Regions from separate parts of the Arthrobacter sp. TMT4-20 genome, predicted to be linked through region 1. Evidence: predicted binding sites of a transcription regulator. Region 1 holds the regulator's gene; the other holds the start of a gene.
What was found. The regulator LexA, encoded in region 1, represses DNA repair genes until DNA is damaged. The targets are predictions, from matches to a motif close to TCGAACANNTGTTCGA.

Region 1 (14,638 bases):
CTGGGTGGCGCTGAGGGGACCGTTTTCCACGGCGGCAATGAACTGACCGCCGTGGTCCGCCCAGGTCACCATTGGGGGCTTCATGGCTGGCTGGGTGACCTCGAACTTCCACTGCTGCACTCCGTAGGAGTGCACAAAGTAGAACCGCTCGTCCTCGATGCCTTCGAACAGTTGTGACCCCTCGGCTGCCTTCACCGTGTTCCAGCCCATGTGCGGGACGACGTCAGCCTGCAACCGTTCAACGGTGCCTGGCCACTCGCCCATGCCCGCGGTCCGGACGCCGTGCTCGACGCCCTCCTCGAAGAGGATCTGCAGGCCGACGCAGATGCCAAGCACTGGCCTGCCGCCCGCCACCCGCCGGCCGATCATGCGCAGTGCATCGACATCCTTCAGACCCTTCATCACGGTCGCGAAGGCTCCGACGCCGGGCACCACCAACCCGTCGGCGTTCAGGACGTCGTCGGGTTTGGCGCTCAACGTCACTTCAGCGCCGACGTGTTCCAGGGCACGGACCGCTGAACGGATGTTCCCCGAACCGTAGTCCAGAACCGTTACGCGTGGCGCACTCATAGTGCCCCCTTGGTGGACGGGATGCCCTCCACGCGTGGGTCCGGTTCCACTGCAGCGCGCAGCGCCCGGGCGAACGCCTTGAACTGGGCTTCGACAATGTGGTGTGGATCCCGTCCACCCAACACCGTCATGTGCAGACAGATCTGGGCATGCAGGGTGATCGCCTCGAAGACGTGCCGGGTCAGCGAGCCGGTGAAGTGCCCTCCGATCAGGTGGTATTCCTGGCCTGCGGGCTCACCGGTGTGCACCAGGTATGGCCGGCCGGAGATGTCGACGACGGCGTTGGCCAGCGCCTCATCCAGGGGCACCGTCGCTTCGCCGAACCTGCGGATCCCGGCCTTCGTCCCCAGGGCCTCCCGGAGCACCTCGCCGATGGTGATGGCGACATCCTCGACGGTGTGGTGGACATCGATGTGCGTGTCACCGGTGGCTCGGACCGTGAGGTCGATCAGTGAGTGCTTGGCCAGCGCAGTCAGCATGTGGTCGTAGAACGGCACCGAGGTGCTGATCTCCGCGCGTCCGGTGCCGTCAAGATCGAGCTCGACAAACACCGACGACTCGCTGGTGGTCCGTTCCCGGCTCGCAGTGCGTCCGACAGTGGTTTCCACGCTCATGGCTATCCTTCGATTGGTACGTAGCGGATGGGTGACGGTAGGGACAGCACCGGGCGCCGCTTGGAAAGGGTCTATCACCAGTCTAGGAGACGGTCCCCTCCAGCAGGGCACCGAGGGTGTCGAGGAACACTGTGGTTTCCGTCTCGGTGCCTGCGGTGACCCGGAGGTGACCGGGAATACCGACGTCGCGAATCAGCACTCCCCCGTCGAGCAGGCCCTGCCAGATGCGGTGCGGGTCGTCCAGTCCGCCGAAGAGAACGAAGTTGGCGTCCGAGGGCACCGGGGTCAACCCGAGGTGCTGGAGACTGGTCACTATCCGATCGCGTTGCACCTTGATGTTTTCCACGTTGGCAAGCAATCGGTCAGAGTGGGTCAGGGCCGCGTTCGCTGCCGCCTGGGTGATGGCCGAAAGGTGGTACGGCAACCGGACCAGGCGCAGCGCGTCAGCAACCTCGGGGGCCGCCGCCAGGTAACCGAGCCTCGTCCCGGCCATCGCGAAAGCCTTGCTCATGGTGCGGGACACCACAAGACGTTCCCGGCCCGCCAGCAGGCTGAGGGCGCTGACGGTGCCTGCGTGGGCGAACTCGGCATAGGCCTCATCGACGATCACGATTGCCTGCGCGTCGCTGCCCGCCTCATAAACCGCTTCCACCACATCCAGGCCCAGCGCTGAGCCGGTCGGGTTGTTCGGCGAGCACAGAAAGACGAGGTTCGCGCCGGATTCGCGCACTTCGCGGGCCGCGTCGGCGGCGCTGAGCTCGAACCTGCCGTTACCCTGCCCTGCGATATAGCGGGTGCCGGTGCTGCTGGCCAGCAACGGATACATGGAGTAGGTCGGGGGGAAGCCGATGGCTGATCGACCCGGGCCGCCGAAGGCCTGCAGCAGGTGCTGCAGTACCTCGTTGGATCCGTTGGCGGCCCACAGGTTTTCGGGCGTCAGTCCGTGGCCGAGGTAGCGTGCAAGATTGGTCCGGAGTTCGGTGAACTCACGGTCGGGGTAACGGTTCAGCCCCCCGACCTCCCGGCTCACCGCATCAACGATTGCCTGCCGGACATCGTCCGGCACTCCATGGGTATTCTCATTGACGTTCAGGAGGATGGGGACATCCAACTGGGGCGCACCGTAGGGGTGCTTGCCCCGCAGATCCTCGCGCAGGGGCAACCGGCTCAACCGCTCAAACTGTTCGCTCACCTGTCAAGGTTAAGCGTGGAGTGCTGCAGGTGCAGAATCGGCGGGCCTTCACCCTTCATCAGGATCTTCACCGCGTTCGCAGAAGCTCCGCACCCGGTGGCCGATACTGGCCGACCGGGTTGGAGGGTTCTGGGGGTGCAGTACTGGCTGTCGAGGCGTTACCGGTTGGTGGGGACATCCAGTTGCTGCCCTGCCTGCAGCACTGAGGTGCCCAGGCTGTTCAGTTCAACGATCTCGGAGACGACGATGCGCGGATCGCGGTCCGGAGCGAACTCGGTTGCCAGCTGCCAGATGGTTTCGCCGGCTGCGACGCTGACACTCACGGTCTCGGTCACCTCTCCGCCTTCAGCTGATGCCTTGGCAGGCGAGTTGAAAAATCCTGACAACATCAGAACGGCCGACGCGAGTAGCACGATCGGCAATCCGACCAACAGGAGCCGGCCCCTGCGGGTCAGCCGCAGCTTGGTGGCGCCGCTCGTGGTCGCGTCGCTTTCGGTGGTAGGGAAATTCTGGTGTGTGGTGATGACAGACATGGATACACCTCTCTGTACTCTCGAATCAGTCCATTCGGTCCTGGGGTATGAGCCCGGGACCAACCCTGAAGGTTGAAGACGGTGTTCGAGCTAAAACCGGCGATTCCTGTTTTGTTCGAACTTATCTTCGAATTACTGCTTGTTTATTTTTAGCACTGATTGACGAACTTTGTCGAGACACGATCGAACAAATGTTTGAAAACGTGTCCTGACTCCCTTACCGTTAGGGCAAGGATGAAGGTTCGGGATCCAGCAGAAACCAGCACATCATCCGCCACTGACAAAATAAGCTCGGCCCCTGGAATCCAGGGATCTGCCGGGGTACATGGATTCTTATCGAAGGGACAGCGACCGTGAAAGAGTCCGACGCACCACTGGATGAACCGGCCTCCGACCTTGCCCCGGCTGACCCCGCCCCGGCCGTCCTGCCAGCCCGTGGCCGCCCGCGTGGGCGCCAGGTGCCCAAGGGCATGACGCCCCGCCAGAAGAAGATCCTTGAGACCATTCAGCGGGCCATCGGCACCAACGGGTATCCGCCCTCCATGCGCGAGATCGGAGACACGGTGGGGCTGGCCAGTCTCTCGAGCGTCACCCATCAGTTGTCGCAGCTGGAGCGGATGGGCTATCTCAGGCGCGATCCGAAGCGCCCCCGCGCCATGGAGATCCTGCTTCCGCTGACCCTCGACCATGATCAGCACAGCGGCGAAGAAGGATCGGGCCAGGGCACGACACCGGACGTCGGCGGCGCGATCGACGCAGCCATGGTTCCGATGGTGGGGCGGATCGCTGCCGGCGGCCCGGTGCTGGCCGACCAGGTAGTGGAAGATGTCATGCCGCTACCCCGCCAGTTGGTGGGACACGGCGATCTCTTCATGTTGCGGGTCTATGGCGATTCGATGATCGACGCCGCCATTTGCGACGGTGACTGGGTAGTGGTCCGGCGCCAGCAGGAAGCACAGAACGGTGACATCGTGGCCGCGCTCCTCGACGACGAGGCGACGGTGAAGACTTTCCGCCAGCGCGACGGTCACACCTGGCTGCTCCCCCAGAACACCCAGTACGAGCCGATCCTGGGAGACCTCGCCACGATTATGGGCAAGGTCGTCTCGGTGATGCGCGCCCTCTAACCCCCGGGCGTGGGTTTTCCTGCCAGCCGCTCCAGGACGCCGACCGCCGTCGTGCGATCGGTGGTGGACCAGAAAGGCGGCAGCGCGGCACGCAGGAATGATCCGTAGCGTGCGTTGGCGAGCCTGGAATCGAGGATCGCCACCACCCCCTTGTCTTCGGCTGCGCGGATGAGGCGTCCGGCGCCCTGAGCGAGGCGGACGGCCGCGTGGGTTGCCGAAACGCTCATGAAACCGTTTCCACCGGCCTTCGCTACGGCTCTCGTCCGCGCTGTCATGAGTGGGTCGTCAGGGCGCGGGAAGGGAATGCGGTCGATGGTCACCAGCCGGCACGACCGGCCTGGCACATCGACGCCCTGCCAGAGTGACATGGTGCCGAAGAGGCACGTGTCCGGCTCATCCGAGAATTGTTTGACCAGCGCCGACATTGACGATTCGCCCTGGCACAGGATCTCGAAGTCGACCCGTGGGCGCAGTGATTCGGCTGCGTCTTCGGCCGCGCGGCGGGAGGAAAAAAGTCCCAGCGCCCCACCCCGCGATGCTTTCAGCAAGACCTCCAGTTCGTCGAGCTGCTCAGGCGAGGTGCCCCGCTCCGGCTTTGGAAGGTCCTTCGCGACATACAGGACGCCCTGCTTCGGGTAGTCGAAGGGGCTGCCGACGTCGACGCCGGTCCATGACGGCGCCGAGGCGCCCGCGAGACCGAGCGAACCGGCGACTGGACCGAACTCGGCCCCGATGGCGAGCGTTGCCGAGGTCAGGACCACTGTGTGATCGGCGAACAGGCCTTCCCGCAGCTTCCCGGCCACGGACAGTGGCGCGATGTTGATGGTCGCGGGTGCGTCGTCGTCGGGCTGTGAATACCCGGTGCCCGGTGAGAAGGTGCTTGGCCGTGAGGCCCAGAGCACCTCACCGGCCGGTGTCGCCGTCAGAAGCCGCTCGCAGAGTTCGAAGACGGCGAGGACGTGGGACTTCGCCATCTGCCGGCCACCGTCTGCCGGGGTCGGTCCGTCTCCTTTGGCGTCCGACAGGACGGCCCGGCAGGCTTCGCGGACCTGCGTGATCGCCGTTTCCTGCTCCTCGGTGAGTCCGGCAGCCATTAACCCCGTGGGGATCCCGGCGACTGTTGACTCGAAAAAGCGGTTTGCGGAGTCGAGGCCCTCGGTGGCGATTGACAGATGACGGCGGGCCGCCGACGCCGCAGCGGAAATCATCCCCGCCGATAATTGTCCGGACACCGCGCCGGTGACCCGGTCATGCAGTTCGTGGGCTTCGTCGATGACGACGACGTCGTACTCGGGGAGCACCGCCAGCCCCTCGAAGGCACTGATCGCGAGCATTGCATGGTTGGTGATGACGATATCCGCGTCGCCCGCCTTGGCCCTGGCCCGTTCGCTGAAGCATTCCGCCGCGACCGGGCACTTTTGGGCGCCAAGGCACTCCATGCTGGTCACGGACACCTGCCGCCACGCCTGCTCGCTCACCCCTGGAGTCAGCTCGTCCCGGTCACCCGTGTCGGTGGTTTCGGCCCACTCCCGGAGCCTGACAACCTCGCGGCCCAGCGGGGTGGCCGGGCCGGCGGAGGGATGCGGTGCGGCGGTGTCCTCGCCGAGGCTGAAGAGCGCGTCGGGTGCCCCCTCTTCGGGGAAGCCTCCGCCCGTCTTGTGCTTGCAGACGTAATTGCCGCGCCCTTTGAGCAGCACCACGTCGACGGGGCGGGGTAGCTTGCCTTTGAGGGCCTTCAGCAGCCGGGGCACGTCGCGACCGACAATCTGGGCCTGCAACGCCAACGTTGCAGTGGATACGATGGCCGGTTTGTCGTGGGTCAGGGCGTGGGAGATCAAGGGGATGAGGTAGGCCAGCGATTTACCGGTGCCCGTGCCAGCCTGCACCAGCAGGTGGTCCCCGGTGGTCAGCGCCTCGGCGACCCGTTGCGTCATCTCATGCTGGCCCACCCGGTTCTCGCCGCCCATGGCTTCAACTGCGGCGTCAAGAAGTTCCAGCGGCCCCGCGGTACCGCTGTCAGGCATGCTGGCGGAATTCCTCCAGATCGGCGGCAAGACCCGCACGGACCATGACGTCGAGCCGGGTGCCCGATTCAACGTGCTCAAGGTTCAGGATCTCGGCGTCGGACTGGTGCAACCTGCTGACGACGTCGCCGCGTTCGTACGGCACCAGCAGCGTCAGCTTCACGCTGGGTCGCGGGATGGCAGCGCTGACGGCTTCGAGGAGCTCGGCGATACCCTCGCCCGTGCGGGCTGAGACCACCACGTGCCGGGGCTCGCGTTGACGCAGGCGTTCGATCACGAAGGGATCCGCGGCATCGGCCTTGTTCAGAACAATGATTTCGGGGACCTTGCGGGCATCGACCTCAGAGAGCACTTCCCGCACCGCGGCGATCTGCCCCTCCGGATCGGGGTGGGACACATCCACCACATGGAGAATCAGGTCCGAGTCGGCAATCTCTTCGAGCGTCGACCGGAATGCCTCAACCAGCTGGGTGGGCAGCGACCTGACGAACCCGACCGTATCGGCGAGCGTGTAGCCCAACCCATCGGCGGTTTCGGCCTTACGCACCGTGGGATCCAGGGTGGCGAACAGCGCGTTCTCCACCAGGACGCCGGCGTCGGTGAGGCGGTTCAGCAAAGAGGATTTGCCAGCGTTGGTGTAGCCGGCGATTGCGACCGAGGGGATCTCATTACGACGGCGGTTGGCGCGTTTTGTTTCGCGGGCTGGTTTCATCCCGCTGATCTCCCGGCGCAGCTTCGCCATCCGGGTGCGAATCTTCCGCCGGTCAAGCTCGATCTTCGTTTCGCCGGGCCCACGGGAACCCATCCCGGCGCCGGCGCCGCCGACCTGGCCGCCTGCCTGGCGGGACATGGAGTCACCCCAACCGCGCAGCCTGGGGAGTAGGTATTCGAGCTGTGCCAGCTCGACCTGGGCTTTGCCCTCCCGCGATTTCGCGTGCTGGGCAAAAATGTCGAGGATCAGGGCCGTCCGGTCAATGACCTTGACCTTGACGATGTCTTCCAGTCCGCGGCGCTGGGAGGGAGAGAGTTCGCTATCCACGATGACGGTGTCGGCTCCGGTGGATACCACGATGTCCTTGAGCTCCTGGGCCTTGCCCGAGCCGAGGAAGGTGCCGGGGTCTGGCTTGAGCCGGCGCTGGACGATGCCGTCGAGCACCTCTGAACCGGCGGTGGCTGCCAGCGCCGACAGTTCCCGCAGCGAGTTTTCAGCATCTTCGGCGGTGCCTTCACTCCAGAGCCCTGCCAGGACGACGCGTTCGAGGCGGAGCTGCCGGTATTCGACCTCAGTGACGTCTTCGAGTTCGGTGGAAAGCCCTGCGACGCGTCGCAGTGCACGCCGTTCGTCCAGGTCCTGCTGGTCGCCGTCGTAGGACGACCGTTCGTCGTCGTGCCCGGATGAGACACCGACGAAACGGTTGCCTGCGCCCTTCGCGGACGCGGCCTCGTCTTTAGCCAGGATCCGATCAATCACTGCCTGAATTTCGGCTGGGCCGATCTCTGGTTCCGGCGTCGCCGGTCCCCCGTTATTCGTGGTCATACGCTCCCTAAAGTGGTGTCCTTCAATGGTAGTCGTCCCGGTCCCGATCGGGTGAGGCACTTCACTGAGCGCGCAATTGATCCCTCCGGCGCGGCAGGGCCCTACCGGTGAGCAAAGTGGACCGGGCGGGCCAACCGGGACGGCGGTGGCCGAAATTCCCCTCACGGGCGCCCAGGTTGCTGGCGGATTCGGCGGTGACCGGGTTCCAGAAACCGTCGGCGGCTCGACTACGCTGGTTTGTTATGGATTCCCATTACTTCAGCGCCCAGCCGGCCGGCCCGGAGACCCGCAAACCGCTCCGCACGGTGCTGGCCGGGGTAGAGCGCACCCTGGTGACGTCCTCGGGCATCTTCAGCTCCGACGGGATCGACAAGGGCACCCGCATCCTGCTCGCTGAGGCCGCCAATCCGGTGGGCTCCCGGATGCTCGATATTGGCTGCGGCTGGGGTCCACTGGCACTGACGATGGCGCTGCTGGCGCCCGACGCCCAGGTGGTCGCCGTCGACGTCAACGAACGGGCGCTGGCGCTCACCGCGGAAAACGCGAAACTGTTGGGCCTGGGCAATGTGGTGGCGACCCGCCCGGAAGAGGTCGACGCCGATGCCACCTTCGACACCATCTGGTCCAATCCACCGATCAGGGTGGGCAAGGACGAGCTGCACGCGCTGCTGCTGAAGTGGCTGCCCCGGCTGTCGCCTGGCGGGTCCGCGTGGCTGGTGGTGCAGAAGAATCTCGGCGCTGACTCGCTGCAGAAGTGGATTGCCGATCAGCTGGCCGACGGGTTCGAGGTGTCCCGTACTGCTACCTCGAAGTCGTTCAGGATCATCCGGGTGGAACGCCTCACTCCCTAGCGCACGCCGCCTAGCACCGTACCGCCTAGCACCGCTCGGCTGTCTGGGAGCCCTTAGAGGAAGGTCCCGGTCGCCACCAGGACGGCTGGCCCGCTCAGGCTGACATGTTCGCGCCCGTCAGGTCCGGCGTGGAACCGGACGCCGACGACGCCGCCGGGCACCTCGACCCGCCAGGTGAGGGGCGCTTCGGCCCCGGCCCAGAATCTCGTGGCCGCCGCAACTGCGCACGCCCCCGTCCCGCAGGACAGGGTCTCCCCCACGCCGCGCTCATGCACCCGCATCCTGACGCGGCCGACGCCGTCGTGCACCAGCGGATCGTGCGGCACCACGAATTCGACGTTGGTCCCGTCGACGGGCGTTGGGTCGACGACCGGCGCGGTGAACAGCCGTGCGGCATCCAGTTCGGCAGGCTCAGCCAGTGCCACGACCGTGTGGGGGTTGCCCATGCTGATTGACAGGGCGGGCCGCGGAACCTCCAGACCATCGGCCTCCACCAGGGAATCGGTGGCTCGCGATGCTGCAGCGTCGGGGAAAATGAACTCCCAGGGACCCATATCCACCGAGTAACCATCGGCGGACCGTTCCACCAGTTTGATCCCGCCGCGGGTGGCAATCGACGCCGTGGCTCCCTCGGCGAGGCTGAGCAGCCCCGCGGAGACCAGCAGGTGGACGAAGACCCGGACGCCGTTGCCGCACATTTCCGACAGCGAGCCATCCGAGTTGCGGTAATCCATGAACCACTCGGCCGACGGATCACTCTGGAGCAGCACCCGCCCCTCCGGCAGGTGGCGGGATCTGATCGCTCGAATCAACCCGTCTGCGCCGATACCACGGTGCCGGTCACAGATGGTGCGGACGTCGTCGGGCCCGATCTCCAGCTCGCCGTCCGGGTCGGTGACCAGAACAAAATCGTTTCCGGTGCCGTGGCCCTTGGTGAAGGCGACACCACTCAGGGCGGTCGGTGCTGGTGAAACCAGTGCGTCGGATTGAATAGTCACGTGTCTAGGATAGGCCGAAGGTCTGCTGGAGGTGGTCTGCGGCCCGGGCGCCCAGGAGCGGATCCTCCCAATCGAGCCACGTGATCCGCGGGTCGGCGCGGAACCAGGTGAGCTGGCGGCGGGCAAACCGCCGGGTCGCGTCGATGGTGTCGCTCGCTGCCTGTTCCGTGGTCAGCTCACCGTCGAGGACCTGCAGGAACTGGGCGTATCCCAGTGCCCGGGATGCCGTCCGACCGCTCCGCAGACCCTGGCGGTCCAGGCGTGCTACTTCGTCGAGCAGCCCGTCGTCGACCATGGTATGGACCCTGGTAGCCAGGCGCTCACGTAACACCGGCCGGTCCACCCGCAGGCCCAGCTGCAGTGCCGGCTGGTGGTACAGGCGTTGCGGCATGAAGGAGCTGAACGGGCGGCCGGTCACCTCGTACACTTCGAGGGCCCTGATCAGCCGGCGGTCATCGAGATCCCGGCCGGCGGAGATCGGGTCCACTGCCGCGAGGCGCTCGCGGAGGAGGTCCGCGCCGTCGCGGGCCAGGTCGGCTTCCAGCTGGGCTCGGATGCCCGGCTCGGTACCAGGGAACTCCAGGACGTCAAGGGCCGCCCGGACGTACAGCCCCGACCCGCCCACCAGGATCGGCATCCTGCCGCGGTCCCGGATAGCGTCGATCGCGGTCCGCGCCTGCTGCTGGTAGGCGGCGACGCTGGCTTCCTCCCGGACGTCGAGCGTGTCGAGCAGGTGATGCTGTACCCCCTGCCGCTCGTCAAGACTGACCTTGGCGGTGCCAATGTCCATGCCGCGATAGAACTGCATCGAGTCGGCGTTGATGATTTCGCCGTTGAACCTGCGCGCGAGTTCGATGCCAAGCGATGACTTGCCCGACCCGGTGGGTCCGACGACGGCGATCAGGGGCGGGGATGCGGGCGCAGCGGGAAGCACCGTCAGGCGCCGCGGACCGGCAGCGAGGGCATCCCCAGCGACACGGCACCTGCTGGGCCAGCAGCTGACCCGCCAGGCGCTGGCACGCCGCACGAATCGGCCTGTGCCCGATCCCACGCGTCACCGGCCCGGGACCGGCGGATGTGAAGTTCTGCCGGCGTCGCGGGGTCCGCCACCAGGTGGAAGGCGGCAGCCTCCGTGACTGTGACGGTGACCAGGTCACCGGGGCGGGGCGGTTCGACGCCGTCGGGCACCGAGAAATGAACCAGGCGCTGGTCACGGGCCCGGCCCGAGAGACGGTGGGTTTCGCTGGCTTTACGGCCCTGCTGGGCGGTGACCATCAGCTCGACCGTCCGCCCGAGCTGGAGGGCATTCTCTTCTGCTGCGATGCGGTCCTGCAAGGCGGTCAGCCGTTCGAACCGTTCCTGCACCACCGCCTTCGGGATTTGATTGGGCAGGTCAGCGGCAGGGGTGCCGGGCCGCTTCGAGTACTGGAACGTGAAGGCGGTGGCGAAGCGGGACTTCTCGACGACGTCGAGGGTGGCCTGGAAGTCTTCCTCGGTTTCCCCGGGGAAGCCGACGATGATGTCGGTGGAGATCGATGCGTGGGGCATTTTGGCCCGCACCCGGTCCAGGATGCCGAGGAATTTCGACGACCGGTACGAGCGGCGCATCGATTTGAGGATCTGGTCGGAGCCCGATTGCAGGGGCATGTGAAGTTGGGGCATCACGTTGGGGGTCTCGGCCATGGCGTCGATGACGTCGTCGGTGAAGGCTGCCGGGTGGGGGCTGGTGAACCTGACCCGTTCGAGACCCTCGATGCTCCCGCAGGCGCGGAGGAGCTTGGCGAAGGCACCCCGGTCGCCGAACTCCACCCCGTAGGAATTGACGTTCTGGCCCAGCAAGGTCACTTCGATCGCACCATCGGCCACCAGCGCCTCGATTTCGGCGAGGATCTCCCCCGGCCGCCGATCGCGTTCCTTGCCGCGCAGGGCGGGGACGATGCAGAAGGTACAGGTGTTGTTGCAGCCGACCGAGATGGACACCCAGCCGGAGTAGACGGCGTCGCGCTTGGTCGGGAGCGTGGACGGGAAGACATCGAGGGACTCGAGGATCTCCAGCTGCGCCTCGTTGTTGTGGCGGGCCCGCTCCAGGAGCGCGGGGAGGGCGCCGACGTTGTGGGTGCCGAATACCGCGTCGACCCACGGCGCTTTCTTCAGGATGGTGTCGCGGTCTTTCTGGGCCAGGCAGCCACCGACGGCGATCTGCATGCCGGGGTGCGTTTCCTTGACCGAGGCGAGCATGCCGAGGTTGCCGTAGAGCTTGTTGTCAGCGTTCTCCCTGACCGCGCAGGTGTTGAACACGACGACGTCGGCCTGGGTGTCCGTTGCTGCGGCATAGCCGGCGGCCTCCAGCAGCCCGGAGATGCGCTCCGAGTCGTGGACGTTCATCTGGCAGCCGTAGGTCCGAACCTCGTAGGTGCGCTGCGCCCCCGACACCGCTGCGCCAGGAACACCGGCCCGTTCAGCGGCGGGACCTGTGGGAAGGGTTGGGGTAATGAGACTCACCCGTTAAGGGTACGTGTGCTGCGCTGACCCCCACAATCGACGGGACCTGGAGTTCCCGCGGCAACCGCTGCGAACCGGTCAGTACCAGTTCATCCGCTGGGAATGCTGCCAGGCTGCACACGGCGAACCGTATCTACCGGAGATGTAGCCGAGGCCCCATTCGATCTGGGTGCGGTAGTTCGTCCGCCAGTCAGCGCCGGCGCTGCCCATCTTGCTGCCGGGTAGGGATTGGGGAATACCGTAGGCCCCGCTGTACGGGTTGTTCGCGCTGGTCAGCCACCGGGATTCCTTGTTCCATAGGTTGACCAGACACTGGAACTCGTCTCCGTTCCACCCGAACGACGGTAGTCGGGATGAAGCATAGGCCTGGGCTCCGGCGGGGTCGTCAACGATCGGTGCGGGGCCCGGTGCCGGAGCGGGGGCTGGAGCTGGTGCGGGGGCCGGTGCTGGCGGTGTTGGCGCGGTGCCGGGGTCCGGCTCGGCGTGGGGCGGGGCTGGGGCCGGGCCAGGGATGGGTATGGGTAGAGGCGCTGGAGACTGGGACGCCGGAGACTGGGGCGCCGGCGGTTGTGGCGCGGGACCCGCTACGACCGGCGGTGCAGGAGCCCGCGGTGGCGTCGTCGTTGCCACCGCGGCTTCGGCTGCCGCCCGGGCCGCCGCAGCAGCCTCTGCTGCTACCTGTTGTTCGAGGAAAGCAGCTTCTTCCTGCAAGCCCTGGATGCGGTCGGCTTCAAGGTCGGCCGTGGTGTCGTTCAGTTCGGCAAGCTGCTCGAAGAGCTCTGCGGCCCGGGTTTCCTGCTCCTGCACCGAGGTGCGGGCGGCGGCGGCGTCGCCCTGGGCAGTGCGTAACCGTTCGGCTGCCTCGTCCGTCAGTTCCCGGTGCCGCTCGGTGGCGGCGTCATAGCGGTCCCGCAGTGACTCGGCCTCACGCTCGGCGGCGACCGCATCGTTGTAGGATCCGGCAGCCCGGTCGGTGACGGTTTCAAGTATCATCAGGCGGTCGAGCAGGTCCATGGCGCCCTCCGGATCCAGCAGCGCCAGCATTGAGGTGTTGGTGCTCCCGGTCTTGTAGGAGAGGGCAGCGGCTGCGCCAGCTGCCCGGTGCAGGTCCGCGGACTCGGCCTCGGCATTGGCTAATTGTTCGGCGAGCGTGTCGGAGAGCCGTTCGCTCACCCGCAGTTCCTCTGCGGCCTGCGCGTGATCAGCCGCTGAGCTGACGGCGGTGTCGCCAAGTTCGGCGGCGGTGGTGCGGAGCCCTTCCAACAGGCTTTCAATCTCGCCGACCTGGGCTTGTTTGGCTGAGGCATCGGCTTTGGCTGCCTTGATCTCGTCCCAGGTTGGGTAGTCCTGGGCTGCAGCCGGAGCGATCGAGGTGAGGAGGGAAGCGCCAAGGAGCACCACGGCCAACGCTGCACCAGCGCCCGTCCGTGCAGCAGTCATTCCCCGCGCCAGCCCGATCATAAGGATGCTCAGCCTACAGTTCGGTGTTCTGGGTCCGCCAGACCTCAACCGGCCGTTTTAGGGAACGAATGGATAACGGCTGAGCGTGACTGACCTGCGCCCGCCGGACCTCGTCAGAGGAAATCAGGTTCGGCTCGTCAGAGGAAATCAGGTTCGGCGTCGTCGTCAGCTGCACCGGCAGCGACGTCGTCGAGCACCGATCTCACCACACCGAACGCCAGCGACGGGCTGTATCCCTTGCGCCCGAGCATGCTCACCAGCCGCCGCGTTTCCTTGTCGAGGGTGGCACGATCTGTACCCGTGGCGGCGGGGCGGTGCTTTCGGCGCACTAGCTGTTCTGCAGCGTCCCGTTCCTCATCGTCACTCACCTGGGACAGTGCCTCCTCGGCGATCTCGCCGTGGATGCCTTTCTCAGCCAGTTCGCGTTTCAGTGCGCTCCTGGCCAGGGATCGGGTCGCTGCCCGGCTACGCACCCACATCATCGCGAACTCGGCATCGTCGATCAGCTGGACTTCTTCAAAGCGGTCCAGGACGGCCACCGCCACCTCTGCGGGCACGTCCCGCTCCGCTAGTTTGGAGGCAAGCTGATGCCGGCTTTTGGGCGCGAGGGTGAGCTGCCGCAACACGATGGACCGTGCCGTCGCGTAAGGGTCTGCATCGGGTGCAAGGGCTCCCCCGCCAGATCCCGCCGCCTCACCGGCGGCCGCATCCCCGGCGGTCTCATCCCCTGACACCCCCGCGGACACCTTGCCTGCAGACATCTCTGAGGCCGAACCGGAGGAGCCAATGGCACCCGATCCGGCGCCAGCAGGTTGCCGGCCACGAAGCTTTCGCCCGCTCCCGGACTTCCGCTCACCAGCGTTCCAGCCGCCTGATGTCCGGTGAGCGGTTGTCCCGTCAGAGCCGACCCCGGATTTCCGCCTGGAATTCAATCCACTGCGGGAACCGTTGTTCTGTCCGAAAGGCATGGCTGGCTAGCGGTTCTCTCCGCTGACCGCTTTCAGCTTCGGCTCAGCCTTCGCCTTGGGCTCGACCGCCGCCTCTTCAGCAGCCAATCCAACACCGAGTTTCTCGCGGATGCGCCGTTCCAGTTCGTCGGTCAGGTCGGGGTTGTCGAGCAGGAACTTCCGTGCGTTTTCCTTACCCTGGCCCAGCTGGTCGCCGTCGTAGGTGAACCAGGCACCCGACTTCTTCACGAGACCGTTCTCGACTCCAACATCGATCAGCCC
Region 2 (14,638 bases), on a different contig from region 1:
GTGCTAGGTGACATTTAGTGTAGATTCTCATGAGTCACACCAGTAACACTAACAACATCAGACTCTCGCGCACCATCAGATGTTTTTGAAAGAGGTCCCCGACGGGCATGCCCGTCGGGTCTCCATTCGGCCATCGGCGCGGCCCGTACCGTTGACCATAGATGAGGATTTTGACCATGACTGCCCAGCGCTCATCATCGCCGCTGTTTAAAACCCGGGCCCAGGCCCCAGGTACCCGCATTCCCAACCGTTTCAATGTGGCGGTATCCACTGCCGCCATCCCCGCTGTACTGCTCTCCGCCGTCGCACTCGCGCAGCCAGCCGCTGCCGCACCCGTGACTGTGAGCTCACAGCAGGTTCCCCGCCTCGCCCCTGCCGTGACCGCTCCTGCGGGCCTCACCATCCCGGCGAGCACTATTGCGACCCGCATCCCGACCTTCCTGGCTCCGGCCCAGAGCGCCCCGAAGACCTACACCGTGCAGGCCGGCGATACCATCAGCGGGATCGCACTGAAGCTCGGCCTGGAAACCGGTGCCGTCCTCAAAGCCAATGGTCTGGGTGCAAGCTCGATCATCTACCCGGGTCAGAAGATCAAGCTCACTGGCGCATCCTCCAGCACGCCCGCTGCCAAGCCGGCAAACGACACGAAGCCGTCCTCCGGCTCTTCCTACACAGTGAAGGCCGGTGACACGCTGAGTGCCATCGCTGCCAACCACGGTGTCAGCCTGGGCACCGTGCTGGAAGCCAATTCCCTGTCGATGTCATCAATCATTCACCCGGGCCAGAAGATCAAGCTGGGCGGTTCCGCTGAGGTTTCGGTTGCATCAACCGAAATCGCGCCAGCAGCGCCGCAGCCCGCCAAGCCTGCCGCCAACGGCGGCAAGTACACGATCAAGGGTGGTGACACCCTGGGCGCCATCGCTGCCAAGCACAACGTCAGTCTTCGCGATCTGCTCTCAGCCAATGCCCTCAGCGCCACCACCATAATCCACCCCGGCGCCAAGCTGACCATCCCAGGCAAATCGGCGCCGACGGCGGAAGCAGCACCGGCTGCCGAGACCGATACGCCAGCAGATCTGGTCCCGTCCACCTTCCTGCACTACACCTACCCGCAGCACGTGGTATCCGAAGCAAACCGCAACAAGCACCTGCTCAACTCCCTGCCGGTCCCCGGCAACGAAGCCATGAAGACCATCGTTGCTGACACTGCACGTTCCATGGGCGTCGACCCGAGCCTCGCCCTGGCCGTGTCCTTCCAGGAGTCGGGCTTCAACCAGCGTGCGGTTTCGCCTGCCAACGCCATTGGTGCCATGCAGGTCATCCCGATGTCCGGTGAATGGGCCTCCGACCTTGTGGGACGCAAACTGAACCTGCTGGACCCCTACGACAACGCGACCGCCGGCGTAGCGATCCTGAAGTCGCTGATTCGCACCAGCGCCAGCCTTGAGGAAGCCATCGCTTCCTACTACCAGGGCCAGTACTCGGTGACTACCCACGGGATGTTCAGCGACACGAAGAACTATGTTGCCGCCATCAATGCCCACCAGGCGAACTTCCGGTAGCAACGCCATCGGACGGCCGTGAATCGGGGTGGAATCGGGTGTCGGTTCCACCCCGTTCCATGTGTGCACTTAGGATCGAAGGGTGCAGGGACGGCAGAATGACCCACTGGTTGGCTCAGTAGTAGACGGGCGATATCTCGTTTTGTCGCGCCTTGCCAGAGGCGGCATGTCGACCGTCTACCGGGCCACCGACCAGCGGCTCGATCGCGATGTGGCCCTCAAAATCCTCTATCCCCATCTCGCTGAAGACTCGAGCTTCCTCGATCGCTTTGAACGCGAGGCAAAGTCCGCCGCACGCCTGTCCCACCCGCACGTGGTCGGTGTCCTGGACCAGGGCGTCGAAGACTCCCCTGACCGCTCGCTGGCCTACCTGGTGATGGAATATGTGCCGGGGAAAACCCTCAGGGACCTGCTACGGGAAAAAGGCAGGCTCACCCCACGGCTGGCTCTGGCCATGATGGACCCTGTGGTGGAAGGGCTTGGCGCCGCACACGACGTCGGGTTGGTCCACCGGGACGTCAAACCGGAAAACGTTCTTCTCGCGAGCAACGGCCGGATCAAAATCGCTGACTTTGGCCTGGCGCGGGCCGTTTCCACCACCACCAACACCGGCACCCTGATCGGGACGGTGGCCTATCTGTCCCCTGAATTGGTCACCGGCGGGGGCGCCGACGCCCGGAGCGACATTTATTCTGCGGGTATTGTCCTCTTTGAGCTGCTGACGGGGAAGCAACCATATACCGGGGATGTCCCGATCCGGGTAGCGCTCCAACATGCCAACTCGACCGTCCCGGCGCCGTCGAGCTTAGTCCCGGGTCTCGCGTCGGACATTGACGAGCTGGTGCAGTGGTGCACGGCTGTGGACCCTGAGGACCGACCGATCGACGGGAACGCCCTGCTGGGTGAACTACGACATATCCGGACCACCCTCACTGACGAGGAACTGGATTTCGAATTGCCGGTGGGCTCTGATCACGCCGCAGCAGCAGACCAGACCGGTGCCACCCCGCCGGTGCCGGGTGGCACTGAAGTCATCGGGACAGTGGCGGGCGCTTCGGCCACGGAAATCATTCACTCTCCCCGCGGACCCCGCGCCACCGAGGTGATCCGCGCCGACCAGTCCCTGACCTCGGTCATCCCCCACGACGTTCAGCACACCAGAGCCATCCGGATCCCGGAGACCCAAGCTGAATCACTTCCCGAGTCGGATCAGAGAACCGACAAACAGGCCCGACGGGAGTTCAAGGTCTACCAAAAGCAGCAGGCCAAGGCCGCCCTGCGGCCCGAGAAAGCGCTGCGCCCCGGCAACCGTGGACGCCGCAACGCTATCTGGGTGGTACTGCTTCTGCTCCTCGCTGGGCTCGCCGCGGGCCTGGGCTGGTTTTTCGGGGTGGGGCCCGGTGCACTGGCAACAGTGCCCGATGTCGTCAACCGTTCGGTGGACCAGGCCGAGTTGTTGCTGGCACAAAACGGCTTCGACGCCCCACGTTCGGAAGAAGAGTTTCACGACGAAGTGGCATCGGGGTTGGTGATCCGCAGCGAACCGGCGGCGCAAACCGAGATCCGCCGTTACCAGTCAGTCGAGCTGTTCGTGTCGAAAGGCCCCGAACTGTTCGAGGTGCCGAATGTTGTTGACCGGGGTGAGGCTGCCGCCGCAGAACAACTGGCCGGCAGCGAGCTGGCAGTCGGTGAGATTACCCGGGAGTTCAACGCCGACGTCGAGGACGGACTGGTCATTAGCCAGGAGCCCGCCGCCGGTGATCAGACTCCGCGTGGCACCGCCGTGAACCTTGTCGTGTCCCAGGGCCCTGAACCTATTGAGGTTCCGGTGGTGACCGGGCAGCCGCGCGCCGACGCCGTTGCCGCCATCGAGGCCGCCGGCCTGGTGGCAGCGGTGGCCCCCGACGGCGAGAACAATCGAGACATACCCGAGGGCGCCGTCGTCGGGCAGAGCCCTTCCGGGGGGCAGCTGACCCGTGGGGAGACGGTGACCCTGACCCTGTCCCTGGGGCCCCGCCTGGTTGAGGTGCCCAACGTGTTCTCCCAGCGGGAAGAGGCAGCCGTGGCCGAACTTGAAGCGGCCGGATTCGTTGTTGTAGTGGACTATACGTTCGGCGGTTCGGTTCTCGGTCTGGTCGCAGGGCAGGATCTGACCGGCGAGCAGCCGGAAGGCTCCACCGTCACGATCACCGTCACGTAGCAAGGATCCACCAGGGTTTAGACACAACAGAGGCGAAGCGTTTCCGCTTCGCCTCTGTTGTACTTCGAACCTTCGGTGTTCGAACCTTCGGTGTTTGAACCTGCGGTGTTTGAACCTGTGGGCCCGGCTTGCCTAGCGCTTGGAGAGTGCTCCTGCGACCAGGAAAGCCATCTCCAGGGACTGCATGTGGTTCAGGCGTGGGTCGCAGACCGACTCGTAGCGTTCCAGGAATGCTTCCTGGTCTACGGGGTCGGCGCCGCCCAGGCACTCGGCGACGTCGTCGCCAGTCATCTCGACGTGGAGGCCGCCCGGGAAGGTGCCCAGCGAATTGTGCACCTCGAAGAAACCGCGAACCTCGTCCATGACGTCGTCGAAGTTGCGGGTCTTGTAGCCGTTCGGCGACGTCACCGTGTTGCCATGCATCGGGTCGGATACCCAGAGGACCTGCGCGCCGGAGTCGGTGACTTTCTCGACCAGCCGGGGCAGCTTCTCACGAATGTTGCCGGCACCCATGCGCGTAATGAAGGTCAGGCGACCTGGCTCGCGATTGGGATCCAGTTTATCGATCAGTGCCAGGGCATCGTCGGGTGAGGTGTTCGGACCGAGCTTTACGCCGATCGGGTTCCGAACCCGCGACAGGAAGTCGATGTGGGCGCTGTCGATGTCACGGGTACGCTCCCCGATCCACAGGAAGTGGGCCGAGGTGTCATACGGGAGCCCGGTGCGTGAGTCGGTCCGCGTCAGCGCCCGCTCGTAGTCGAGCAGGAGCGCTTCATGGCTGGCGAAGAACTCGACCCTCTTCAGTGCCTCGAAGTCGGTGCCGCAGGCATCCATGAACCGGACCGCGCGGTCGATTTCACCGGCCAACGACTCGTAGCGAGAATGGGCTGGGTTGGCGGTGAAACCCTTGTTCCAGTGGTGGACCAGGCGTAGATCCGCAAAACCGCCCTGGGTGAAGGCACGGATCAGGTTAAGTGTGGAAGCGGACGTGTGGTACGCCTTGACCATGCGGGAAGCATCATGCCCACGCGACTCAGGGGTGAACTCGTAGCCGTTGACCATGTCGCCGCGGTACGCCGGAAGCGTCACGCCTTCGCGGGTCTCATCGTTGGATGAACGTGGCTTGGCGAACTGCCCAGCCATCCGGCCCATCTTGATCACCGGCAGTGATGCACCGTAAGTCAGGACCACTGCCATCTGCAGAATGGTGCGCACACGGGCGCTGATCCGATCTGCGGTTGCGCCCTCGAAGGTTTCGGCGCAGTCACCGCCCTGCAGCAAGAATGCCTTGCCCTGGGCAGCGGCGGCCAGGCGGTCACGCAGCACGTCGACCTCGCCGGCGAAGACCAGTGGAGGAAGGGTGGAAAGTTCTTTGACGGAGGCCGAATACACGCTGGGGTCCTGCCAGGTGGGCTGCTGCGAAATGGGCAGCTGGCGCCAGTTGTCAAGCATCGCGCTTGCCTGCGGGCTGCTCTGCCCTGCTGGAGGAACGGTGGTTTCGGTGGGTGCGAAGATATCAGTCACCGGTTAAGCCTAATGGGTCTACATCCCCGCCGCTGCCGGGACCGTCACGCAGCGGAGCAGCACGTCACATTGTGCCGGGCGCCACGCTTCCTGACCCAGCAGCCGGACTACCGTTTCCGGCTCAGCCAGACCGGCAATTTGATACTGGTGAGCCTGCTGCGCAAAGACTTCTGGTTGGTGTCCTGCTCCGCGGCTGTCGGGGCGGCGGAGGCGGATTTGCCGTGCGCCTTCTTCTCGGAGCTCTTCGCGGCCGCAAGCTTTTCTTTCACACTGCTCGCGTACACGTCCACATACTCCTGGCCGGAGAGTCGCATCAGTTCGTACATGATCTCGTCGGTCACGGACCGCTGAACAAAACGATCCTCGGCGAGACCTTCGTACCGGGAAAAATCGAGAGGTTCGCCGACGATGATGCCGATCCTGCGAATGTTGGGGATTCGCCGGCCAATAGGTTGTACCTTGTCCGTGCCGATCATCGCTACCGGTATCACCGGCACCCCGGTGGCGAGCACCAGTTTGGCCACGCCGGTCTTTCCTCGATACAGCCGGCCGTCGGGACTGCGCGTTCCTTCGGGATAGATACCCAGGATCCCGCCATTGTTCAGCACCGCTTCACCCGCGCTCAGCGAACTCGACGAAGCAGCACCGCCTGAGCGGTCCATCGGCAGCTGGTTCGAGAGTCTGAAGAACATCGCGGTGAGCTTTCCCTTGATGCCCTTACCCGTGAAGTACTCGGACTTGGCCAGGAAGATCACCGGCCGGGGCACTGCGATCGGAAGGAAAATCGAGTCTGAGAAGGAGAGGTGGTTACTGACCAGCACCGCCGGACCATCCAGTGGGACGTTGTCCATTCCCTTCACCCAGGGCCGGAAGAGGAGACCCAGAATCGGACCTACGATGATCCGCTTCATGAACCAATAAAACACGCTGACAGCCTTCCTCGACCCGAGCGGGATCACGGCGGATTACCCCACAGTCGATCGCGCTTTTCCTTGAGAGACTACTCTAAGGAACGGATTCGCTGGTAAGGCATTGGTGGCAGGTGGCACGATGGGGCTATGACATCCAGCGCGGGTCCCGTCGCCTTCTCTTCCGACGGTTTCGGGGAGGCGTCGCGCATCGGCATCCTCCTGAGTCACGGTTTCACCGGTTCTCCGGTTAGCCTGCTCGATTGGGCCCAGTATCTAGCCGATCAGGGGTACGCAGTGCGGCTCCCTCTGCTCGACGGCCATGGCACCACCTGGCAGGAACTTGCCCGCACCCCTTGGCAGCGCTGGTACGCCAGCTATGAGACGAGTTACCGGGAGTTGGCACAGTCAACCGAGAAGATCGTCGTCGCCGGCCTGTCAATGGGCGGGACCCTTGCACTGCGGTTGGCGGCCCTGCAGCCGGTGGCCGGCGTCGTCGTCGTCAATCCTGGTCTCACCATCGCCGATCCGCGCGCACGTTACGCCGGGGTGCTGAAGTTTGTGATGCGATCGGTGCCAGCCATCGCCAACAACATCAAGAAGGAAGGGCTCGACGAGGGCGCGTACGCGCGGACCCCCGTTGCTGCTGTCGCACAGCTCGGCCGACTATTCAGGGAGACGGTCAACCTGCTCCCGTCAGTGACCGCGCCCACGCTGGTTTTTCGCTCATCGGTGGACCCGATCGTGCCGGAAAGCAGCCTGGAGGTGCTGCAACAGCGGATTGGTAGCAAAGCTCTTGAGATTGTGCGTTTGGAGAACAGCTACCATGTTGCGACCATGGACCATGACGCGCAGTTGATTTTTGAACGGTCAGCGCAATTTATCCAGCACGTGACGGCAGGTAGCACCGCATGACATCCCGAGGTCAGGAACCCAACGAGTCCACTGACGATGCCGTGTGGCAGGATCTGGTGGCCCGGTTGGAGCAGACGCCCACCGCGCCGGAGGCTGCAGCCAGTTCGGCACCGGAACAGAACGTTGATGCGGGTTTGTCCGATCAGGACCGGATGCGGGCTCTGTTTGAGAATCAGCCCCGCCGCTCCCCCAGTGGTCCGCGGGACTATACCCCCGAGGAGCCCGACGACGACGAAGACGAGGGTTATCATCCGCCGGAGCCGCCGGCGCTGGGTACCGGGGAGCCGCTGCTGGTCCTCGCCTGGTTCGGCGCAGTGGGTGGACCGATCGCTTTGCTTTTACTCGCCATGTTCTGGCGCGCCGCCCCGCTCACGATGATGCTGGGGGTGCTGGCCATCTTCCTGGTGTCGGTGGCGTTCCTGATCCTGAGGCTCCCCAAGACCCGCGATCACGGAGACAACGGCGCCGAAGTATAGGTAGCTGCCGCGTTCCGTATGACCGAGCCGGAGTGGTCAGCCGGTGATGTGTACCGGGGTGGCCGAGTCGATCCTGGCTGGTTGAAGGCGGCTCCCGCCTCGTTGGGCGGCCGCACCGGCCAGTACTACCAGTGCAATGCCCGCCAGCTGCGGGACTCCCACGTGTTGTTGAAGAATTATCAGTCCCAGCAGCACTCCGAACGCAGGTTCCAGTGCCATCAGCGTTCCGAAGGCTGTAGGGGTCATCCGGCGTAGTGCGAGCATCTCCAGTGCGAAGGGCAGCACCGGGAGCAGCACGGCCAGGCCCAGCGCGGCGGCGAGGATGCCTGGCGTGATGTGGCCAATGGCTTGAGGGACCCCGACGACGGCCGCGGCAACCGCCGCGATTGGCACCGTCAGGGAGAGCGAGGCGATTCCGTTGAAACGGTCGCCGATGCGTTGAGTGAGAAGGATGTAGACGGCCCACCCCACGGCCGCCATCGCCGCGAAGCCGACTCCCGTCACATTGAAAGTCCCCTGCCAGGGTTCGGTCATGAGAATCACACCGATCAGGGCGAGACCCGGCCAGAGCAGCGCCCTCTTGCGGTGGCTTCGCAGAGCTGCCACGGTCAATGGTCCGAGAAACTCGATTGCGACGGCGGTGCCGAGGTGGATGTGCTCCAGTGCCGCGAGGAACCCGATGGTCATCAGACCCGTAGCCAGACCCAGACCGATAATGGTGGGCACGTCCTGGCGGCGGATCGAGCGAAGTGGTGGACGGACCAGAGCGATCAGGATGATTGCTCCCATGCTCAAGCGCAGCCATGCGGTTCCGCCCGGGCCGACAGCGCCAATCAGGTCCACCGACAGAGCAGAACCTAGCTGGACTGAGAACATCGCCGTTATCGCAAGCCCCCAGGGCGGGACGGGTGACGTTCTGGTCATGATTTGATCGGTTCGGGACGGATCAGCCGGCTGGCGGTCTGCACGTCGGGGCCGAGTTGGCTGAGGTGGGAGGCAAGCGCATCCGCTGCGAGTTGCAGAGCGTGGTCAGTCATCGGCTCAAGAGCATCCAGGATGAAAAGCGCGGTTTCGGTATTGTTTTTGAGCTGTGTCCGCCGCCCTTGCCGCCAGTTCCAGCGCCGGCACGTCACTCCTGTGTCATCCCTCCAGACCACTTCGCCAGGTTCCGGAAACTCGACCGTTTCCTCGCCCCCGGTCGCGGTGTCGAACGGTTCGGTTCCCCTGGCGAGGGTCAGGCGGGGTGGGCCAGCGTAACCGGTGAGATCCTCGCCACCCAAGGGGACCTGGTGGAGGACTGAGATGGCGTTGTAGATGTCGGTGAGTCGGTTGACGCGTGGGAGCCCGGTGGCTGACCTCCGCAGGAGGGCCTCCAGACTGTTGCGCGTTCGTTGCGGCTCGGCCCCGAAACCGCGATAGGTGTCCCGCCACGCAGCGACGTGTGCAAGTTGCTCAACCGGAGTAGTTTTGAGGAGCTCACGGGCGAAACCTTCAGTGTGACTGAGGAGGTCCTCGCTTGTCTGGTCGCTGGGCCCTGGCACCAGACCATCGGCGGCGATCAGCACAGCACGATAGTCCGGACGAAGCAAGAACACTTCCGGGTCAACGCGGCTGGATTCCACAACCTGGCGCAAGCTGCTCCGATCATTCATTGGTTGTTGCTTCTCGGTGGCTCAGCCCTACACCGGGCTCGAAAACTGCCATGGTGAACGTGGCCGGTTCCATGGTTACATTCGCGTACGAGTGGGCAACGTCCCCGGGAAACGACACGGCGTCCCCGGTTTCGAGCACTATTGTCTGCTCCCCCACCTGCACTGTGATCGAACCTTGCCGCACCTGGAGAAACTCTTTGGTTCCCTTGGAGTGTGGCTCGCTCTCGTGGCGGTCCCCCGGCACGAATGTCCAGTCCCAAAGTTCGACGACGTCGGGTGACTCGGAGCCTGCCACCAGCGTCCCCCTGCCACCGGCTTCGGAAGTCCAGAGGGCGGCACCTTCACCGCTGCGTGTAACTGTCACGGGCTTCGCCGATGGAGACTCAACCAGCGAAGGCAGCCCGATGCCGAGAGCGTCGCTCAACCTCAACAGTGTTCCTACACTCGGGTTGGTGGCACCCTGCTCCACATTGATCAGCATGCGACGACTCACGCCAGCAGCGTCTGCAAGCTGATCAAGAGTCAGGGATCGGGAGTGGCGCTCTTGTTTGATGCGGCTGCCAATTGCTGCCGCAAGCGCAGTGGGGTTACTTACCATAAGTGCAGCATACTGCACTTTGAGTGCAGTATGCATTATCAGTGCAGTATGCGTTGTCGAGCGCGACTGCTGTCTGGATGGGCGCCGCCTGTGGTCCGACGCTGCCTACGTCGCCGGAAGCACTCTAAGCAGTCAACGATAATCGGGGGCGCACTCTCAGAAGGGCGGGGGTATGTCGGGTGGTGGTGCTGGTGGTGGGTCTGGTCGGGTGAGGTAGGTTTCGCCGAGCGGTGAGATCGCGATGATGGTCCCGGGTTCGGGTTGTTGGTAGTGCCAGTAGCCTTCGGTTTTGAACATGTGGTGGCGTTTACACAGGGCCGCCAGGTTCCCGTAGCTGGTTTTGCCGCCTTGGGACCAGGGGGTGGTGTGGTCGAGTTCGCAGAACACCGCCAACCGGTTACATCCCGGATGCCGACAGGTTCCGTCCCGGACCCGGACCGCATCCTTTAGGTCCTGCGGGACCCGGTACGTGGTCGCATCGGCGCCGAGCCTGGCCCCGGTGAAGGGGTGGGTGAGGATTCTGGTGAACGATGGTGCGTGGCCGGCGAGCTGACGTGCGGTCTCCGGATCAATCGGCCCGTAGCCTTCCAATTCACCGGGAGCATCCCCACCGAGGAGAGTCATCACCGGGACTGTGACGAACACCTTCGCCTGCACACCCCAATACGTGCTGGCCTCCCCCGACTGACTAGCTGTTCCCGGCCAGCTCCGGTCAGCACCCGGGCCGGCCCCAGCGGCAGTATCAGGTTCGGTCCCAGCGGCAGCACCAGGGCCAGCTGGGCCAGCTGGGTCGGGTGCTTCACTCATGTGTCCGGTGGGTCCGGCGCTGGTGAGGACGTCAACGAGGACGTCGGCGCGTAACTGGGTGAGGGTCCTGGATTCGTCGGGGCCTTGCAGGTTACGGGCTGCGGTGTCGACGCGGTGGAAGATCCCGGCGGCTTGTTCGGTGGGCAGGAAGGCTTGGAGCCAGGCCATCCCGTCCTGCGCCGGGTCCAGATACACGCGCCGGTCCTGGAGCGCCTTCCGGTGCCGCAGGGTGATCGATTCTGGGTGGAAGATGTCACGTAACCGTTGGGCCTGGCGGTAAAACTTCGCCACCGTGGTCTTGCAGGCCAGACCGATGAGCTGGGCCTCGAATGCGGCCATCACGGCGGGAACGGTATCCGGGATACCGATCGCTTCCCCGACCACCGCCCACGCGTGACGGCGCGATAACCTGCCATTCTCCAACGCGGTCAGGGTGGCCCGGTAATCGCGGACCAGCAGCTCACTATGGTCAAGCAGAGAACCAGCAGTGCGCTCCGGGATGCGCAGCGCCGCACCGATCTCCGACGCAGCCAGGGCGTGAGTGTGGTCCTGGTCTTCGGCCCACGGGTGTTCCTCGGCCATCAGGTCATGAAGGTGGGTGGCCGCTTTGGCTTCCTGCGCATCGACCCAGGACCGCAACGCTGAGAGCGTCTTGAGCAGGTTCACGGTCTGCCCCGCGTTCAACGTCACCATCGCCGCGACCGACACCTGGCCAGACAACGGCACCGGAGCCCCCGGCCCGGTCGGAGCGGTCCAGGTCGCTTCCCCGCCCAGCGGACCGCCCGGACCGTACCCACCCGCATTCCCCGAAGCAGTGTTCGCGGACCCGCTCTCGAAGACGGAACCGGGGCCAGAATCCGGGCCAGAACCGGGGCCGGATTCGGGGGAAAATCCCGATCCGGGAGCAGAAGCGTCGCTGCCTTTCATATCTTTATTCCATCATCGCCCACTGACAAAATAGGGGCCGATTCAGGGTCACCCGAAAAACTTTTTCAACTATTTTTCGGGCCCACAGAACCATCACCGGACCGCCCCCTGGGCACCCGCTGCACCGAGAGATGCAGCGCATCAAGGTGCACGAGTCCGCTGGAGTCCACCGGTTGCAGCAGTGTACTCAGCGAAGCAGGGCCCGATAAAGCCGAATTTGGGGACACCGCGACTTGGCTGGCGGCCAGGGCCTTCTTCGTTAGGTCCTTGTGCCGTTCCCAAAGCACACTTCCCATCGTGATCACCATGGCTAGACCGGTAGCCCAAAGGTACTCAGACCCCTGCAGCGTCCGGATGATAGAGCTGATCAGGAGTATTCCGGCAAGTACAAAGAGCGCCCATCGTCCGGTGCTCATTGCGGTTCCACTCAAGAGAGTCGATGCGTCTTGCAGTTTCAGCCGTTCATAGTTGCGCAACGCAACCAATAGCCTGCCGCTTATCGCTCAGGAGGACAGGAACGCCTAAGAAGCCCCGTTCTAGTTCCGGCCAGCACGCCCGCGACTCAACCGCGGACTCAACCTGGAGAGATCCGCCGCCCCCACCAACCCGGCAGAAGGCCCCAACGCTGCAGCTTCCACCCGCGCAGCCGGGCGGAACCCTCGACCCGTCAGGTTGCGGCCAAAGGCTCGCCGGGCCGGTTCCAGCAGCACATCTCCGGCAGCACCCAGTCCGCCGCCCACCACAAAGGTTCCCGGGTCCAGCGCAGCAGCCAGGTTGGCGAGCCCAAGCCCGAGCCACTGCCCGACGTCGTCGACCAGTTCCCGGCTCGCCGGGTCTCCTTCCAGCGCCAGCTTGGTGACGACGGCCCCGGTGATGAGCTGTGGGTCGCCGTCGACTTCCCTCAACAATGCCTGGGCTACCGGGGAATTGGCGGTCGCAAGCTCCCGCGCCTCCCGTCCCAACGCGTTGCCTGAGGCGTACTGCTCCCAGCATCCCCGGTTTCCGCATTCACAGCGGTGACCCTGCGGCACGATGATCTGGTGGCCAAACTCCCCAGCCACCCCGAAACGTCCCCGCTCCAGGGCGCCGTCCATGATCATGGCTCCGCCGATGCCGGTGCCCAGGGTGATGCAGACCAACCGGCTCTCCCCCTGGCCTGCACCGAACCGCCATTCGGCCCACGCGGCGGCGTCGGCGTCGTTGACCACGGTCACCCTCCGCCGAAGGATCCGCTCAAGATTGTGGCGCAGGGGCTCATTGCGCCACGCCAGATGGGGGCTGAAAAGCACGGTCCCGTTGGTCAGGTCCATCCAGCCAGCGGCGCCGATCCCCACCGACCGGATCCGGTGGCCCACCGACAGCTCGGCTACCAGTTCAGCGATGATCGCTTCGACGTGCCTCGGATCGTGCCCGGGCGTATCCCTGCGGGATTCGGCGAGGATGTTGCCGTGGATGTCGACGACGCCGGCTGCCACCTTGGTCCCACCAATATCGATCCCGATCGCAAGCCCACGGCGCAGGAACGTGGGCGAATCTGGGTAGCCAGCGGTGAAGCCAACAGGCCGCCGTCGGGCACCCAGACCCCCGCCACCGGGGGCGCGGAGCTGACCCCGCAGCCGGGGCACTGCCGGGGCGTCCGTCTGCCTGATCATTGGTTGTCCTCCGCTGGATTGCCATCGGCGTTGCCCTACCGTTACCGATTCGTACATTACTGGAGAGTATTAACGTCGGTTGAACCTATAGGCTAATGAAATCCAGCAAGTTTTGGAGATATCAAAGGAGATAGTCGTGCGCGAATACAGCGTCCCCGTAATGGTGGACACGCCCCGTGACAGTAATATCACGGAGCTGGTTGTCAAACAGGCTGCAAAGCCGTCCAACCCAGCGTTGTTCTCCAAAAAGGACAACGCCGGAGAGTGGCAGAACATCCAGGCGACTGAATTCCTCGCTGACGTCCAGCTCCTCGCAAAAGGCCTGATGGCCAGCGGCGTCCAGGCCGGCGACCGCGTGGCGATCATGGCTCGCACCCGGTACGAGTGGTCGCTGGTGGACTTCGCGATCTGGTTTGCCGGAGCCATCTCAGTACCCGTCTACGAAACTTCATCACCCTCACAGGTGGGCTGGATCCTTGAGGATTCGGGCGCGGTCGCTGCCTTCGTCGAATCGGCCCGCCATGAGAACGTGGTGCGCCAGGCGGCAGCCGCAGCGAACATCCCCGGTGTTCAGCACGTGTGGCAGCTGGACAACAACGGCCTGGATCCCCTGCGCGGCGCCGGTACCGACATCGATGATCAAGCGCTGGAAGACCGCCGTCGGACCGCGGGGCTCGACGACGTCGCCACCATCATTTACACGTCGGGCACCACAGGCAAGCCCAAGGGGTGCGAGCTGACGCACGGGAACTTCGTCGAGCTGTCGGTGAACGCCGGGGCAGCCCTCCCCGAGGTAGCCCACGAGGGTGCCCAGACCATCATGTTCCTCCCCCTGGCCCACGTATTCGCCCGGTTCATCTCCGTGTTGTGTGTGTCTGTCGGCGCTACCGTGGCCCACACCCCCGATGTCAAGAACCTGCTCCCGGATCTGCAGAGCTACAAGCCGTCCTTCATCCTCGCCGTCCCCCGCGTGTTCGAGAAGGTCTACAACAACTCGATGCTCAAAGCCGAGGACGGCGGCAAGGGCAAGATCTTCCACGCCGGCGCCAAGGTGGCCATCGAATGGTCCAAAGCCGACCAGGCCGGCAAGGTACCGCTGGCGCTCAAGGTAAAACACGCGGTCTTTGACCGGATCCTCTTCAGCAAGATCCGCGAAGCCATGGGCGGCCGCGTGGAGCATGCCGTCTCCGGCGGCGCACCACTGGGCGACCGGCTGGGTCACTTCTTCCACGGCATTGGCCTGATGGTCCTCGAGGGGTACGGCCTCACCGAGACCACGGCACCAATCACCGTGAGCACACCGAAGAAGATCAAGATCGGCATGGTCGGGGCGCCGCTTCCCGGCAACGCAGTGAAGATTGCCGACGACGGCGAAATCCTCGCCAAGGGCGTCTGCGTGATGCGCGGCTACTACAAT

Region 2: a site for LexA is predicted at 11,622-11,637, ahead of ACX80Z_RS07915 (HNH endonuclease signature motif containing protein). Genes of this name have one in related genera too.

What each region holds. Positions count from the first base shown of each region.
Region 1 is NZ_JBTNDW010000009.1:39,327-53,964, forward strand. Features, by position in the region: gene hisH (imidazole glycerol phosphate synthase subunit HisH) at 1-570, opposite strand, end outside; gene hisB (imidazoleglycerol-phosphate dehydratase HisB) at 567-1,184, opposite strand; gene ACX80Z_RS10160 (histidinol-phosphate transaminase) at 1,267-2,376, opposite strand; gene ACX80Z_RS10165 (LysM peptidoglycan-binding domain-containing protein) at 2,535-2,909, opposite strand; gene lexA (transcriptional repressor LexA) at 3,380-4,036, shown strand; gene ACX80Z_RS10175 (ATP-dependent DNA helicase) at 4,033-6,060, opposite strand; gene hflX (GTPase HflX) at 6,053-7,597, opposite strand; gene ACX80Z_RS10185 (class I SAM-dependent methyltransferase) at 7,840-8,448, shown strand; gene dapF (diaminopimelate epimerase) at 8,502-9,446, opposite strand; gene miaA (tRNA (adenosine(37)-N6)-dimethylallyltransferase MiaA) at 9,451-10,380, opposite strand; gene miaB (tRNA (N6-isopentenyl adenosine(37)-C2)-methylthiotransferase MiaB) at 10,383-11,948, opposite strand; gene ACX80Z_RS10205 (coiled-coil domain-containing protein) at 12,027-13,388, opposite strand; gene ACX80Z_RS10210 (regulatory protein RecX) at 13,547-14,170, opposite strand; gene recA (recombinase RecA) at 14,384-14,638, opposite strand, start outside.
Region 2 is NZ_JBTNDW010000006.1:134,907-149,544, forward strand. Features, by position in the region: gene ACX80Z_RS07870 (LysM peptidoglycan-binding domain-containing protein) at 177-1,562, shown strand; gene ACX80Z_RS07875 (protein kinase domain-containing protein) at 1,645-3,762, shown strand; gene ACX80Z_RS07880 (class II 3-deoxy-7-phosphoheptulonate synthase) at 3,895-5,214, opposite strand; gene ACX80Z_RS07885 (lysophospholipid acyltransferase family protein) at 5,394-6,212, opposite strand; gene ACX80Z_RS07890 (alpha/beta hydrolase) at 6,345-7,109, shown strand; gene ACX80Z_RS07895 (hypothetical protein) at 7,106-7,585, shown strand; gene ACX80Z_RS07900 (EamA family transporter) at 7,622-8,509, opposite strand; gene ACX80Z_RS07905 (B3/B4 domain-containing protein) at 8,506-9,237, opposite strand; gene ACX80Z_RS07910 (helix-turn-helix domain-containing protein) at 9,230-9,835, opposite strand; gene ACX80Z_RS07915 (HNH endonuclease signature motif containing protein) at 9,992-11,569, opposite strand; gene ACX80Z_RS07920 (ROK family glucokinase) at 12,106-13,221, opposite strand; gene ACX80Z_RS07925 (AMP-dependent synthetase/ligase) at 13,358-14,638, shown strand, end outside.